DNA from 3 places in the Yersinia canariae genome. Region 1 is predicted to be linked to each of the others. Evidence: predicted binding sites of a transcription regulator. Region 1 holds the regulator's gene; each other region holds the start of a gene.

Region 1 (4,220 bases):
TTAGCGATTGCTAATGATCGGATTTGAGGAGCAAACACCCTGAGCAACCCCGAAAGGAGAGAGCTATGTCTTTTGAATTACCGGCATTACCTTATGCACAAAATGCACTGGAACCGCACATTTCTGCTGAAACGCTGGAATACCATTACGGCAAGCACCACAACACCTATGTGGTCAACCTCAATAATCTGATTAAAGATACCGAGTTTGCCGGTAAAAGCCTGGAAGAGATTGTCAAAACCTCCAGCGGCGGCATCTTTAATAATGCAGCTCAAGTCTGGAATCACACCTTTTATTGGCACTGTTTGTCACCTAATGGTGGTGGCGAGCCAACAGGCAAAGTCGCCGAGGCCATTAATAAATCCTTCGGTTCTTTCGCTGAATTTAAAGCGCAATTTACTGATGCAGCAGTGAAAAACTTTGGTGCGGGCTGGACGTGGCTGGTCAAAAAAGCGGATGGCACTCTGGCTATTGTCAGTACATCCAATGCCGCCACACCGCTGACGACCCAAGATAAGCCGCTGTTGACTGTAGATGTATGGGAACACGCTTACTATATTGATTACCGTAATGCGCGACCAAAATATCTGGAGAACTTCTGGGCGCTGGTGAATTGGTCTTTCGTTGAGAAAAATTTAGCCTAATTCAGCAAAAGAAATAGTCAATCGTGTTGACGTGATACCCAATAGATTTCAAGTTGCAGATAGGTGGTTATAAAATAAGCCCAAGGAATTGAAATAACACAATGAGTTGGGTGAGTGAGGCGACCAGCAACCCTGTATTTTGAAAGATGGCGGGTATTTCTCTAGACATAATTAAGGGCGGATTAACCGCCCTACTTATCACTTCACACCGGCAAGCGGTTTAATTAATTCATGACCGCCACGAAGCTAAAAGCAATAATCATTGCCAGCGCACCAACAGTCGTAATCAGCGACATTTTCAGATTGGTATCCATAACAACTCCTCAGCCGGTTAATTTTTATACTCATCATACTTTCAGTAGCAATGGTGTTGGCTACGCGCAATCATCCGAATCATTTACGACAGTAAACTCACCGAGATTCATCCGCTTGCCACCTTCCTGCTACCCGCATTATTGAGAGTATAGTAGGGTAAAGGCACATAATTAGTGCGTTAAATTATTTTCCCACAGTTAAGAAAAAAAATCTTGTGCTCATTACGCACTTTATAACATTGATTACCTCTTCCACTTTTCCTCCAGATCAGCCAAAATTCGCAGTTCATAACTGTATGCCGACTAATAACGTCCAATAAATACTCTCAGACGACCATCTGACTTCGCTCTCCAGCCCACTATTGTGTTTCTGTCTGAGCGGTGTTCGAGTCATGCAGGCAAACGATTAACATAATACTGACCTGTTGTAACAGGTGAGCTTAGGAGTCATTCTTTTTATGGCAACGATTAAAGATGTGGCCAAACACGCGGGTGTGTCTACCACCACCGTTTCGCACGTTATCAATAAAACTCGTTTCGTCGCCGAAAATACTAAGGCCGCAGTGTGGGCGGCCATTAAAGAGCTGCATTATTCGCCCAGTGCTGTGGCCCGTAGCTTGAAAGTGAATCACACGAAATCAATTGGCTTGTTGGCAACATCCAGTGAAGCGCCCTATTTCGCTGAGGTGATCGAAGCAGTTGAAAATAGCTGTTATAGCAAAGGTTACACCCTGATTTTATGTAATTCACATAATAATCTGGATAAACAAAAAGCCTATCTGGCCATGCTGGCGCAAAAACGTGTCGATGGATTATTGGTGATGTGTTCTGAATATCCTGAGCAATTACTGGGAATGTTAGAAGATTATCGCAATATCCCCATGGTTGTGATGGACTGGGGTACTGCTCGCGGTGATTTTACCGACTCGATTATTGATAATGCTTTTGAAGGCGGCTATTTAGCCGGCCGTTATCTTATTGAGCGCGGTCATCGAGATATTGGCGCTATTCCTGGCCAATTATCCCGTAATACTGGCGGTGGTCGCCATCAGGGCTTCCTGAAAGCACTAGAGGAAGCCAATATCGAATTACGTGATGAGTGGGTGGTTCAGGGCGATTTTGAACCCGAATCCGGTTATAAGGCCATGCACCAAATTCTGACACAAAAACATCGCCCGACCGCGGTGTTCTGTGGCGGCGATATTATGGCCATGGGCGCAATATGTGCTGCGGATGAGTTGGGCCTGCGGGTGCCACAAGATATTTCGGTGATTGGCTATGACAATGTCCGTAATGCCCGGTATTTCTCACCTGCGCTGACCACAATTCATCAGCCAAAAGAGAGATTGGGCGAAACCGCTTTTGCCATGTTGCTCGACCGTATTATCAGTAAACGCGAAGACCCGCAAACAATTGAAGTGCATCCTAAGTTGGTTGAGCGCCGGTCTGTTGCTGATGGCCCATTCCGCGATTATCGCCGTTAATCTTGCCTATGCCGGTAGCGCCGCATGCTACCGGCAGCTAATCCTGCTGCCCGCCGCCCTACGTGACATCATTATCATCTTTTAACCACTCATTATTTAGCGTGACACTGTCACCCAAATACGCCAGCATCCATGCTAAGGCCGGTGAGTGATTATTCTGATCCCACGTCAAGCAACACGGGCTGTCAGGCAGGGGTTCTGTCAGTGTTAATACCGCCAATTTCCCTTGTTGAATCAATGGAGATACCATATGCGCAGGAACCATTCCGATACATAACCCTTCACACAAACAGTCGATTCCCGTCGCCCAATCCGGTGCGACCAATCGCTGTTGGTTATCTAATGTCCAAGTATCTCGTTTCGGCAAATTTCGCGCCGTATCTTCCAGGCACAATGAGGGATAAGGCCGCAGCTGGTCATCATTAAGCGGCCCGGTTAAATGGGCTAAGGGGTGATTAACACTCACCACACAAAGCCAGGTCAAGAAACCCATGTCGCGAAAGACAAACCGCCCACCAACAGGAATAGCGCGAGTTGCACCAATCGCCATATCAGCCTGCCCATCCACCAGCGCATCCCAGACACCATTAAACACCTCATAACGCACTCGCAGTTCGATATCGGGGAAATGGCGATAAAAATCCTGCACTAAACGACGGCTACGTTGTGGTTTGACGATTTTATCGACCACGATATTTAATTGCCCGCGCCAACCATTCGCGACTTGCTGACACTGGCGGCGTGTGCTATTCATTTTTTTGATAACATCTCGGGCTTCCTTGATAAAAACCCGGCCCGCTTCAGTCAATTCTACGTCCCGATGACGCCGCGTAAATAAGGGCACAGCCAACCATTCCTCTAATTGGCGCACGGTATAACTGACCGCAGACGGCACTCGGTGCAATTCTTGTGCGGCTGCGCTGAAACTTCCTGTACGCGCAACTGCATCCACCACATCCAATGAATATTCTGACCACATGATTTTTCGCCTCACGCACACGAAATAATTGATATCAATTTTTTTGATAGCATGTCGCAAATATTACCGTTTCACAACAGAATATCTCGCCGGATAGAATGCCCCCCGCCATTAATTTCAATGACAAAATTTTTGCCTGCAAAATTATAATTTAGCCAAAGTCATTGAGGCAGCAGATAGATAGCAAGCTTATTAAATAAAATTAACTGATATAAATCAGTTGATTGCATGCCAATCAGTGACGCGCAGATTGGCGCACGGCTTGCCGCGATCTCGTGGAGCTAAGGCTCGAGGGCGAGCCGAATAACGAGCAGAGCTATCCCCTGCGGTTTCAAGGACATAGGATATAAAGAGAAATAAAGAATGAAAACGTCTTCAAGTTTCATGTTCTATCTCGCCGGTTTGAGCATGTTGGGCTACCTGGCGACCGATATGTATTTGCCCGCCTTTGGCGCCATGCAGCAAGAACTGCAAACCTCCGCCGGTTTTATCAGTGCCAGTCTCAGCATTTTTCTCGCCGGTTTCGCTATCGCCCAGCTCGTCTGGGGGCCAGTTTCTGATAAATTAGGCCGTAAACCCGTGTTGTTAGCAGGGTTGAGTTTATTTGCCATTGGCTGTCTGGGGATTTTATGGGTTGAAACGGCAACACAATTACTGGTTCTGCGTTTTATTCAAGCAATTGGTGTCTGTTCTGCCGCCGTGAGCTGGCAAGCATTGGTCGTAGATCGCTATCGTGACGGCAAGGCCAACCGGGTGTTTGCGACCATTATGCCATTAGTGGCGCTATCCCCGGCGCTGG
Region 2 (4,220 bases), 940 kb from region 1:
CCCAGTTACCTATTCCTCCGGTGATTGTGCAGACTGGCAGTTATATCTCAGCCTTGGCACTTCCTCTGGCATTGCTTTGCACCGGCGCGAGTCTTGATTGGCATGCAATGTTCCGTTCTTCCAATGTGGCGGCATTATCCTCAGTAGCAAAACTATTTATCGTACCAATATTGATGACGCTCGGGGGGGTGCTGATGGGATTCCGTGGCGCAACATTAGGTATTGTTTTTCTGTTTTCCGCGACCCCAACTGCTGCGGGCAGTTATGTCATGACCCGGGCCATGGGGGGGAATGCTACACTTGCGGCGAATATTATTGCCATCACCACGGTTGGCTCATTTTTCACTACTGCGCTCGGGATTTACTTCTTACGTTCGCTGGGCGTGATGTAAGTTTTCATCAATTTGTCGGAGAGAAATTATGGATGCGTTATGCCCGGTTTGTGAGAAAGCAATGACGGAAGTGAGTGGCCACTTTCACTGCTCTAACTGCCATGGCAACTTTCAGCAACAAGCAGTGTGCCCTGATTGTGCTAAATCCCTGCAAGTGTTGAAGGCATGTGGTGCGGTTGATTATTTTTGTCAGAATGGCCACGGACTGATTTCGAAGAGCCGCGTGCGCTTTAGTTATCTGCCGATAGTCTGATTGGTCAACAGAATTCTTTACACCCTTCATATTGGAAGCTAGAGGGTTGCTAGCTGCGCCCAATTTGTCATTTGCAGGCAGCTATTTCGTTAGTCGGCTGTTTTGCGCTGGCGGCGCTTTTTTACGACATTGATTTGCGTGATTTCACTTTCCACCCAACCATCTTGCAATCTGGTGGTGAGCTTGTCGCCGGTATGCACTTGTTTGGTGGTTTTGAGCAAAGCACCCTCAGGGGTCTGCGTGACGCTATAGCCACGGGCAAGCGTTGCCAATGGGCTGACTGCTTCCAATTGCGAGCAGGCGATACCAAAGCGCTGACGATAGCTATTAAGCTGGCGTTCTAAGGCTTGCCGTAAATGGTATTCTTGCTGTTGCACCCGCTGGTGATAACGGTGGATTTGGCCTTGAGGTTGAGCTTGCACTAAGCGCTGTTGTAGCCGTTCAGTACGCCGGCTTAATAAGCGAATTTGGCTTTGTGCGCTTTCTTCCAAGCGGCGCTGTAACTTCAGCAGGAGTGTTTGCTGACGCGCCAGTCGTAAATGCGGATGTTGTTGTTGCAGCCGATGTTCAAGGCGGGTGAATTGCTGGCTACGCTGCGCCAGATAATAATCCATTGCCATTTCCATCCGCTGCTGTTGCCCCTGAATTTGCCTAACTAACTCAATTTGGTTACGGCTGACAAGCTCGGCGGCGGCTGAAGGGGTTGGGGCGCGTAAATCTGCAACAAAGTCCGCGATAGTGACATCGGTTTCATGGCCGACCGCGCTGACAATGGGAATTCGACTGTTAAAAATAGCGCGCACCACCCGCTCGTCATTAAAACTCCACAAATCTTCGAGTGAACCACCCCCGCGCCCGACGATCAATACATCACATTCACCCCGCAGGTTAGCCAATTGAATGGCTCGGACTATTTGAAGTGGCGCATCAGCGCCTTGCACCGCGGTCGGGTAAATAATCACTGGCAGAGAGGGGTCGCGGCGTTGCAAAACTTGCAAAACATCGTGCAGCGCGGCACCGCTGGATGAGGTTATCACCCCGACTTGCCTGGCGGGGCTGGGCAGAGATTGCTTGTGATTTTGGTCGAAAAGCCCTTCTGCGGCCAGTTGCTGTTTAAGCTGCTCAAACTGCTGTTGCAGCAATCCATCACCGGCAGGCTGCATGCTTTCGGCAATTAACTGATAGTCACCACGGGGCTCATACAGCGTGATTGACGCCCTGACCAACACTTGCTGGCCATTTTGCGGGCGAAACGTTGTGCGGCGATTCGTGTTACGGAACATCGCGCAGCGAACCTGCGCCCGGTCATCTTTTAAGGTGAAATACCAGTGACCAGACGAAGGTTGGGAGAAGTTGGAAATCTCGGCAGTGAGCCAAATTTGGCCCATTTCCATTTCCAACAGCTGTCGCACCGTCTGATTAAGGCGGCTGACAGTAAAAATTGATGAAGCAGAATTTTGTGACATGTGACCTGGATCAAATTTTAAAACAAGCACTTAATTGATCGATATTACCTGCCTCAAACCGCTTGGCAAGAAAAATAATGAGAAAGTGCTGGAGGCAACCGATTACGCTCTGTATAATGCCACGGCAATATTTTATCTTTTTACATCCACCTTGGTGAGATATTGCCCATGCTACGTATCGCGAAAGAAGCTCTAACATTTGACGACGTTCTCCTGGTTCCAGCCCACTCCACAGTTTTGCCTAATACGGCAGAACTTGGTACTCAACTGACTGCAACTATCCGCCTGAATATCCCTATGCTGTCCGCAGCAATGGATACCGTAACCGAAGCTCGTCTGGCCATTGCGCTGGCACAAGAGGGCGGTTTAGGTTTCATCCACAAAAATATGTCCATTGAGCGCCAGGCTGAAGAAGTCAGCCGCGTGAAAAAACACGAAAGTGGTGTTGTTACTGAACCACAGACTGTGACTCCAACGACCACCCTCCGTCAGGTTAAAGAACTGACCGCCCGTAACGGTTTCGCCGGTTATCCGGTAGTGACCGAAGACTACGAGCTGGTTGGCATCATTACTGGCCGTGACGTTCGCTTTGTCACTGACCTGGATCAACCCGTGACTGCGGTGATGACACCGAAAGAGCGTTTGGTCACAGTCAAAGAAGGCGAAGCCCGCGAAGTTGTTCTGCAAAAAATGCATGAAAAACGTGTCGAGAAAGCCCTGGTTGTTGACGATAGCTTCCATCTGCGCGGCATGATCACAGTAAAAGACTTCCAAAAAGCAGAACGCAAACCTAATGCTTGTAAAGACGAGCATGGCCGTCTGCGTGTTGGTGCTGCTGTTGGTGCCGGTGCTGGCAATGAAGAGCGTATTGATGCTCTGGTTGCTGCTGGTGTTGATGTTCTGCTCATCGACTCATCTCACGGCCACTCCGAAGGCGTTTTGCAACGTATTCGCGAAACACGCGCTAAATATCCTAACCTGCAAATCGTTGGCGGTAATGTGGCGACGGGCGCGGGAGCGAAAGCTTTAGCCGATGCTGGTGTCAGCGCGGTTAAAGTGGGTATCGGCCCTGGCTCAATCTGCACCACACGTATTGTGACCGGTGTTGGTGTTCCACAGATTACGGCGATTGCCGATGCGGTCGAAGCGCTGGAAGGTACGGGTATTCCGGTGATTGCCGACGGTGGTATTCGTTTCTCTGGTGATATTTCCAAAGCCATTGCGGCGGGCGCTTCTTGTGTCATGGTCGGCTCTATGTTGGCTGGGACTGAAGAGTCTCCAGGTGAAATCGAACTGTATCAGGGCCGTTCATTCAAATCTTACCGCGGAATGGGGTCACTGGGCGCGATGTCCAAAGGCTCTTCAGATCGCTACTTCCAAACCGATAATGCTGCCGATAAATTGGTACCGGAAGGTATTGAAGGGCGCGTGGCATACAAAGGTCTGCTGAAAGAGATTGTGCATCAGCAAATGGGCGGCCTGCGTTCATGTATGGGGCTGACCGGCTGCGCCACTATCAATGAATTGCGCACCAAAGCTGAATTTGTCCGTATTAGTGGTGCTGGCATTCAAGAAAGCCATGTTCATGATGTGACGATTACTAAAGAGTCACCAAACTACCGCATGGGCTAATAACAAGTTAATTAGTCATCTGGTGCTGGTCATCAGATGACTATTTTTTATTTTAATATCTGGAATTTGCCGCACATGACAAAAAATATCCATAAACATCGCATTCTGATTCTTGATTTCGGCTCGCAATATACCCAATTAGTAGCACGCCGAGTTCGTGAAATTGGCGTCTATTGTGAACTTTGGGCGTGGGACGTGACCGAAGCTCAAATCCGCGAATTTAATCCAAGCGGCATCATTCTTTCCGGCGGCCCTGAAAGCACCACTGAGCATGACAGCCCACGAGCGCCTGATTATGTATTCACAGCGGGTGTCCCGGTGTTGGGCGTGTGCTACGGCATGCAGACCATGGCGATGCAATTGGGTGGCAAAGTCGAAGGTTCAAATCAGCGCGAATTTGGTTATGCGCAGGTTGAAATTAAAACTGATAGTGCGCTTATCCGTGATATCAAAGATGCCATCAATCCAGCTGGTGAA
Region 3 (4,220 bases), 2.1 Mb from region 1:
ATCAAGCTGTAGGCGGTGAGTATCACGCGCCCAGTTCCCTTGGGTTCTTAACAGGCCATCCTGCCAGCGAGTGGAGAATTGATTAATGGCTACCCCTGCTGGTGACAATGTAAATGTCGCGATGGGGTCAATCAGATGAATATTACCTTTAATAATATCACCGGCATTAAGGGATAACTCGCCATCATCACTTTGCCAATCACCTTGCTTAAACGTGATATTTTTAAGTGTCAGATCTAAGTCATTAAATGCCCAGTTTTTCCCTTCAACACGCGCATCAATTAAATCAAAGCGCTTCAGCGTGATGGGGGGAAGTTGTAAAAATGTATCCCAGACGTCTTCTAAAGTTGCTGCTGTTTGCAGGCGGATATTACTCAGGCGCAGGCGGTCAATCAACCAACTGCCATCGGCGGATTGGCTGGCATTACCCGTCAGTTCCCCTTGCGCAAGGTCAGCCCCGAAGTTATTAAAAGTAAAGGTCTTTTTCTGGATTGAGCCCTGCAGATACAGCTTTTGGGCTGTAATGCCATTAATGGTCAATGAGCCAGCACTGAACTGGAATTGGGCATTTTCACCCAAACTATTACCCGGCAATGATTGCCAAGGGATGAGCCCACCATTGACTTGTTGGCCCGTCACTTTCCACTGACCCGCCGTATTTTGCGGCTCAATGGTGGTATTCAGCGCCATATTGGTCAGCCTCAACGTATCAGCCTGCAAGGGGAGCGGTGATGCGCTGTTATTGAGAGTTAAGCTCCCATTTTGCAAATTAAGGCTAAGAAAATGGCGAGGTTCGGTCAGTTGTCGCCAGCTCAGACCTAACACCGCTTGCTGGGCAATAAGAAACGCGGGTTGATTGGCCCGGCCTAGCAAAACATCAGTGATACTGATTTGCCCAGGTTGTGACCATGAGTGATCTACTTTCCCCAGAGAGAGGCGATATTCGCTGTTATCACTGACCCAATGGCTTAGCCAACCGGCAGCCCAACGGGTCTGAAGCAGTACGTAGCACAGCACTATCGACAGCACCAGTAGCAGTAATAACGTTAGCAGCACTTTCCCGAGAAATTTCATCCGGTTTTTCCACACCTGTCTGTATACGGAACCCTGTTTATGCCGCAAATTGTCCATTAGCTCAATAGACAATCAGTTATCAGGGCATAAAAAAATAGCCGGTATCGATTACGACCGGCCATTTCAGCAACGTATTAGCGCAAAGATTATTTTTCTTGTGGGAAGAGTAGGTTAAGTACGATGGCGGTGATACCGCCAGCCGCTATCCCGGAAGAAAGCAGGGTTTTCACCCAATCAGGTGCAAATTGCAGAATTAACGGTTGTTGTGCGACACCCATACCAACGGCTAATGACAGCGCCATAATCATAATTGCACGGCGGTTAAGGGTTTCGCGTGACACGATACGCACGCCGGAAGCGGCAATCGTACCGAACATCACGAGAGTTGCGCCCCCCAGCACAGGTTCTGGAATATGTTGTACAAACCCAGCGACTGCGGGGAACAAGCCCAGGACAATCAGCATTAGCGCGACAACAAAACCAACATAGCGGCTGGCAACACCGGTCAATTGGATAACCCCATTATTCTGACCAAAGCAGGAGTTAGGGAAAGTGTTAAACACGGCTGATAGCATGGAGTTCAAACCATTTGCCAACACACCACCTTTCAAGCGTTTCATATACAACGGGCCATGAACTGGTTGCTCTGAAACATCTGAGGTTGCTGTGATATCTCCGATGGTCTCAAGTGAGGTCACCATAAAGATAAGCATCAATGGCACCAATAGATTCCAGTCAAAAGATAAACCGTAGTACAGCGGCGTTGGGATGGTAATTAGGGCGGTATCTACGACTGGACGGCTTTCGGGCAGCATACCCAGTGTCCAGGCCAGCAGATACCCGACGGCCATGGCAATAACCAGTGAGGCGACCCGCAGATACGGGTTACGTTGGCGGTTGAGTAAAACAATGACCAACAGCACGGCACCCGCCAACAAGAGATTTTTAGGTGAGCCAAAAGTATGGTCGCTCATTGCGCCATAACCGCCACCAATAGATGTCAGCCCAACTTGAATCAATGACAGCCCAATAATCATCACCACAATACCGGATACCAGTGGGGTGATAATGCGGCGCGCCAGATGTAAGAAACGGGAAAGTATAATTTCTGTACAGGAGGCGACCATCAAAGTACCGAATAAGGCCGCCATCATCGTTGGGATATCAGCCCCACCATTCTTCAACGCCAATCCTCCCATAATCAGCGGAGAAACAAAGTTAAAACTGGTGCCCTGAATAGATAACAGGCCAGAGCCAACTGGCCCCCAAGTTTTAATTTGCAGTAGCGATGCCAGGCCAGAGGCAAACAATGACATGCTAATAATTCGCTGGGTATCTTCCGCCGGCAGTCCCAGCGCCTGACAAATCAGTAGGCCGGGAGTTATCACTGCAACAAACATTGCCAATAAATGTTGGCACGCGGCAAACAGGGTTTGGGCGAGTGGAGGGCGGTCTTCTAAACGATAAATTAATTCACTGGGGCGAGTTGTTGTCTGCTGTGGTGCATCAAGTTCGGCGGATTGCGTAGACATGGAGTGGCATTCCCGGATCGGCAAAGAGGGCATTTTAATGATCCGCCTCACAAAAGCAATCGGTTGCGCTGCATTTTTTTAAATATACCGGTCTGGTGCGGCTTCATTTTTTTCTATTACTAAACTTGTAATTCGGGGCATTTTTTTTTCTAATCCCCCTCTTACTGCTTTGGCGTTTATTAAGGAACTGTCTAACGTCATATTTTTATTCGATATTTCAATCGCATGGAGTACCAAGATGTTTCATCTCGATACCTATGGCACGCTAGTCGCGGCCTGTCTGGTTTTATTATTAGGCCGAAAACTCGTACAAACTGTCCCTTTTCTAAAAAAGTACACTATCCCTGAACCCGTTGCCGGCGGATTGCTGGTGGCTTTTCTCATGCTGCTGATGCAAAAGACCCTCGGTTGGGAAATCAGCTTTGATATGTCGCTGAAAGATCCCTTGATGTTGGCATTCTTTGCAACAATTGGCCTGAATGCTAACTTGGCCAGTTTACGGGCGGGTGGCAAGGCCCTGAGTGTGTTTGTCTTTGCTGTCGTCGGTTTGCTATTGATGCAAAACGCGATTGGTATAGCTCTCGCGAAACTGATGGGGTTGGATCCGCTAATGGGCTTATTGGCCGGCTCAATTACGCTATCAGGCGGGCACGGTACAGGTGCCGCATGGAGTAAAGTGTTCGTTGAACGTTATGGTTTTGAAAATGCAACCGAAGTTGCCATGGCTTGCGCGACATTTGGCTTGGTTCTGGGTGGGTTGATTGGCGGCCCGGTAGCCCGCTATTTGGTAAAACACTCTTCCACACCGGATGGCACCCCAGAGGACAGCGAAGTGCCGTCTGCTTTCGAAAAGCCTTCTGCTGGCCGTATGATAACGTCATTGGTATTGGTCGAAACCATTGCCATGATTGCCATTTGCCTCATGGCTGGCCAAGTGATTTCTGGTGGGCTGCAGGGCACAATGTTTGAGTTACCGACCTTTGTTTGTGTGTTATTCGTTGGGGTTATCCTCAGTAACACGGTGTCGGCAATTGGTTTTTATAAAGTCTTTGATCGCGCAGTTTCAGTGCTAGGGAATGTCAGTTTGTCACTGTTTTTAGCAATGGCGTTGATGAGCCTAAAACTGTGGGAGCTGGCGTCACTGGCATTACCGATGCTGGTGATTCTATCAGCACAGGCACTGGCGATGGCGCTGTACGCTATCTTCGTCACTTATCGGTTGATGGGGAAAAACTATGATGCAGCAGTGTTAGCCGCAGGGCATTGTGGTTTTGGTTTAGGCGCAACGCCGACCGCTATTGCCAATATGCAGGCTATTACTGATCGTTTCGGCCCATCACATTTAGCCTTCTTGGTGGTACCGATGGTCGGCGCGTTCTTTATTGATATCGTCAATGTAATCGTGATTAAGCTTTACCTGTTACTGCCAATTTTCCCTGCGGCCGTGGGGTAATGGTTTTTTGGGGGCGGCTATATCCGCCCCTTATGCATTATTGATTAAGCATTAGTGTAACGCGCGCGCTCGGGTAGCCAGCGCTCTATCAACGCCCGTGCGTGTTCGGGATATTGCTGATGCAGATGACGAGCTACTCGCTGCACTTCTGGAATCATGGC

The links. The regulator PurR, encoded in region 1, represses purine synthesis genes. The targets are predictions, from matches to a motif close to CANGCAAACGTTTGCNTG.
Positions count from the first base shown of each region.
Region 2: guaB (IMP dehydrogenase) is a predicted target of PurR. The motif match lies at 2,203-2,220, and genes of this name have one in related genera.
Region 3: F0T03_RS00210 (nucleobase:cation symporter-2 family protein) is a predicted target of PurR. The motif match lies at 2,659-2,676, and genes of this name have one in related genera.

Region 1 covers NZ_CP043727.1:2,187,376-2,191,595, reverse strand. Annotated here, with positions in the region: gene sodB (superoxide dismutase [Fe]) at 66-644, shown strand; gene cydH (cytochrome bd-I oxidase subunit CydH) at 869-958, opposite strand; gene purR (HTH-type transcriptional repressor PurR) at 1,417-2,442, shown strand; gene punR (DNA-binding transcriptional activator PunR) at 2,501-3,421, opposite strand; gene punC (purine nucleoside transporter PunC) at 3,785-4,220, shown strand, end outside.
Region 2 covers NZ_CP043727.1:1,244,874-1,249,093, forward strand. Annotated here, with positions in the region: gene F0T03_RS05770 (AEC family transporter) at 1-392, shown strand, start outside; gene F0T03_RS05775 (zinc ribbon domain-containing protein) at 421-645, shown strand; gene xseA (exodeoxyribonuclease VII large subunit) at 735-2,111, opposite strand; gene guaB (IMP dehydrogenase) at 2,280-3,743, shown strand; gene guaA (glutamine-hydrolyzing GMP synthase) at 3,819-4,220, shown strand, end outside.
Region 3 covers NZ_CP043727.1:45,643-49,862, forward strand. Annotated here, with positions in the region: gene F0T03_RS00205 (AsmA family protein) at 1-1,074, opposite strand, end outside; gene F0T03_RS00210 (nucleobase:cation symporter-2 family protein) at 1,221-2,606, opposite strand; gene gltS (sodium/glutamate symporter) at 2,845-4,059, shown strand; gene recG (ATP-dependent DNA helicase RecG) at 4,104-4,220, opposite strand, start outside.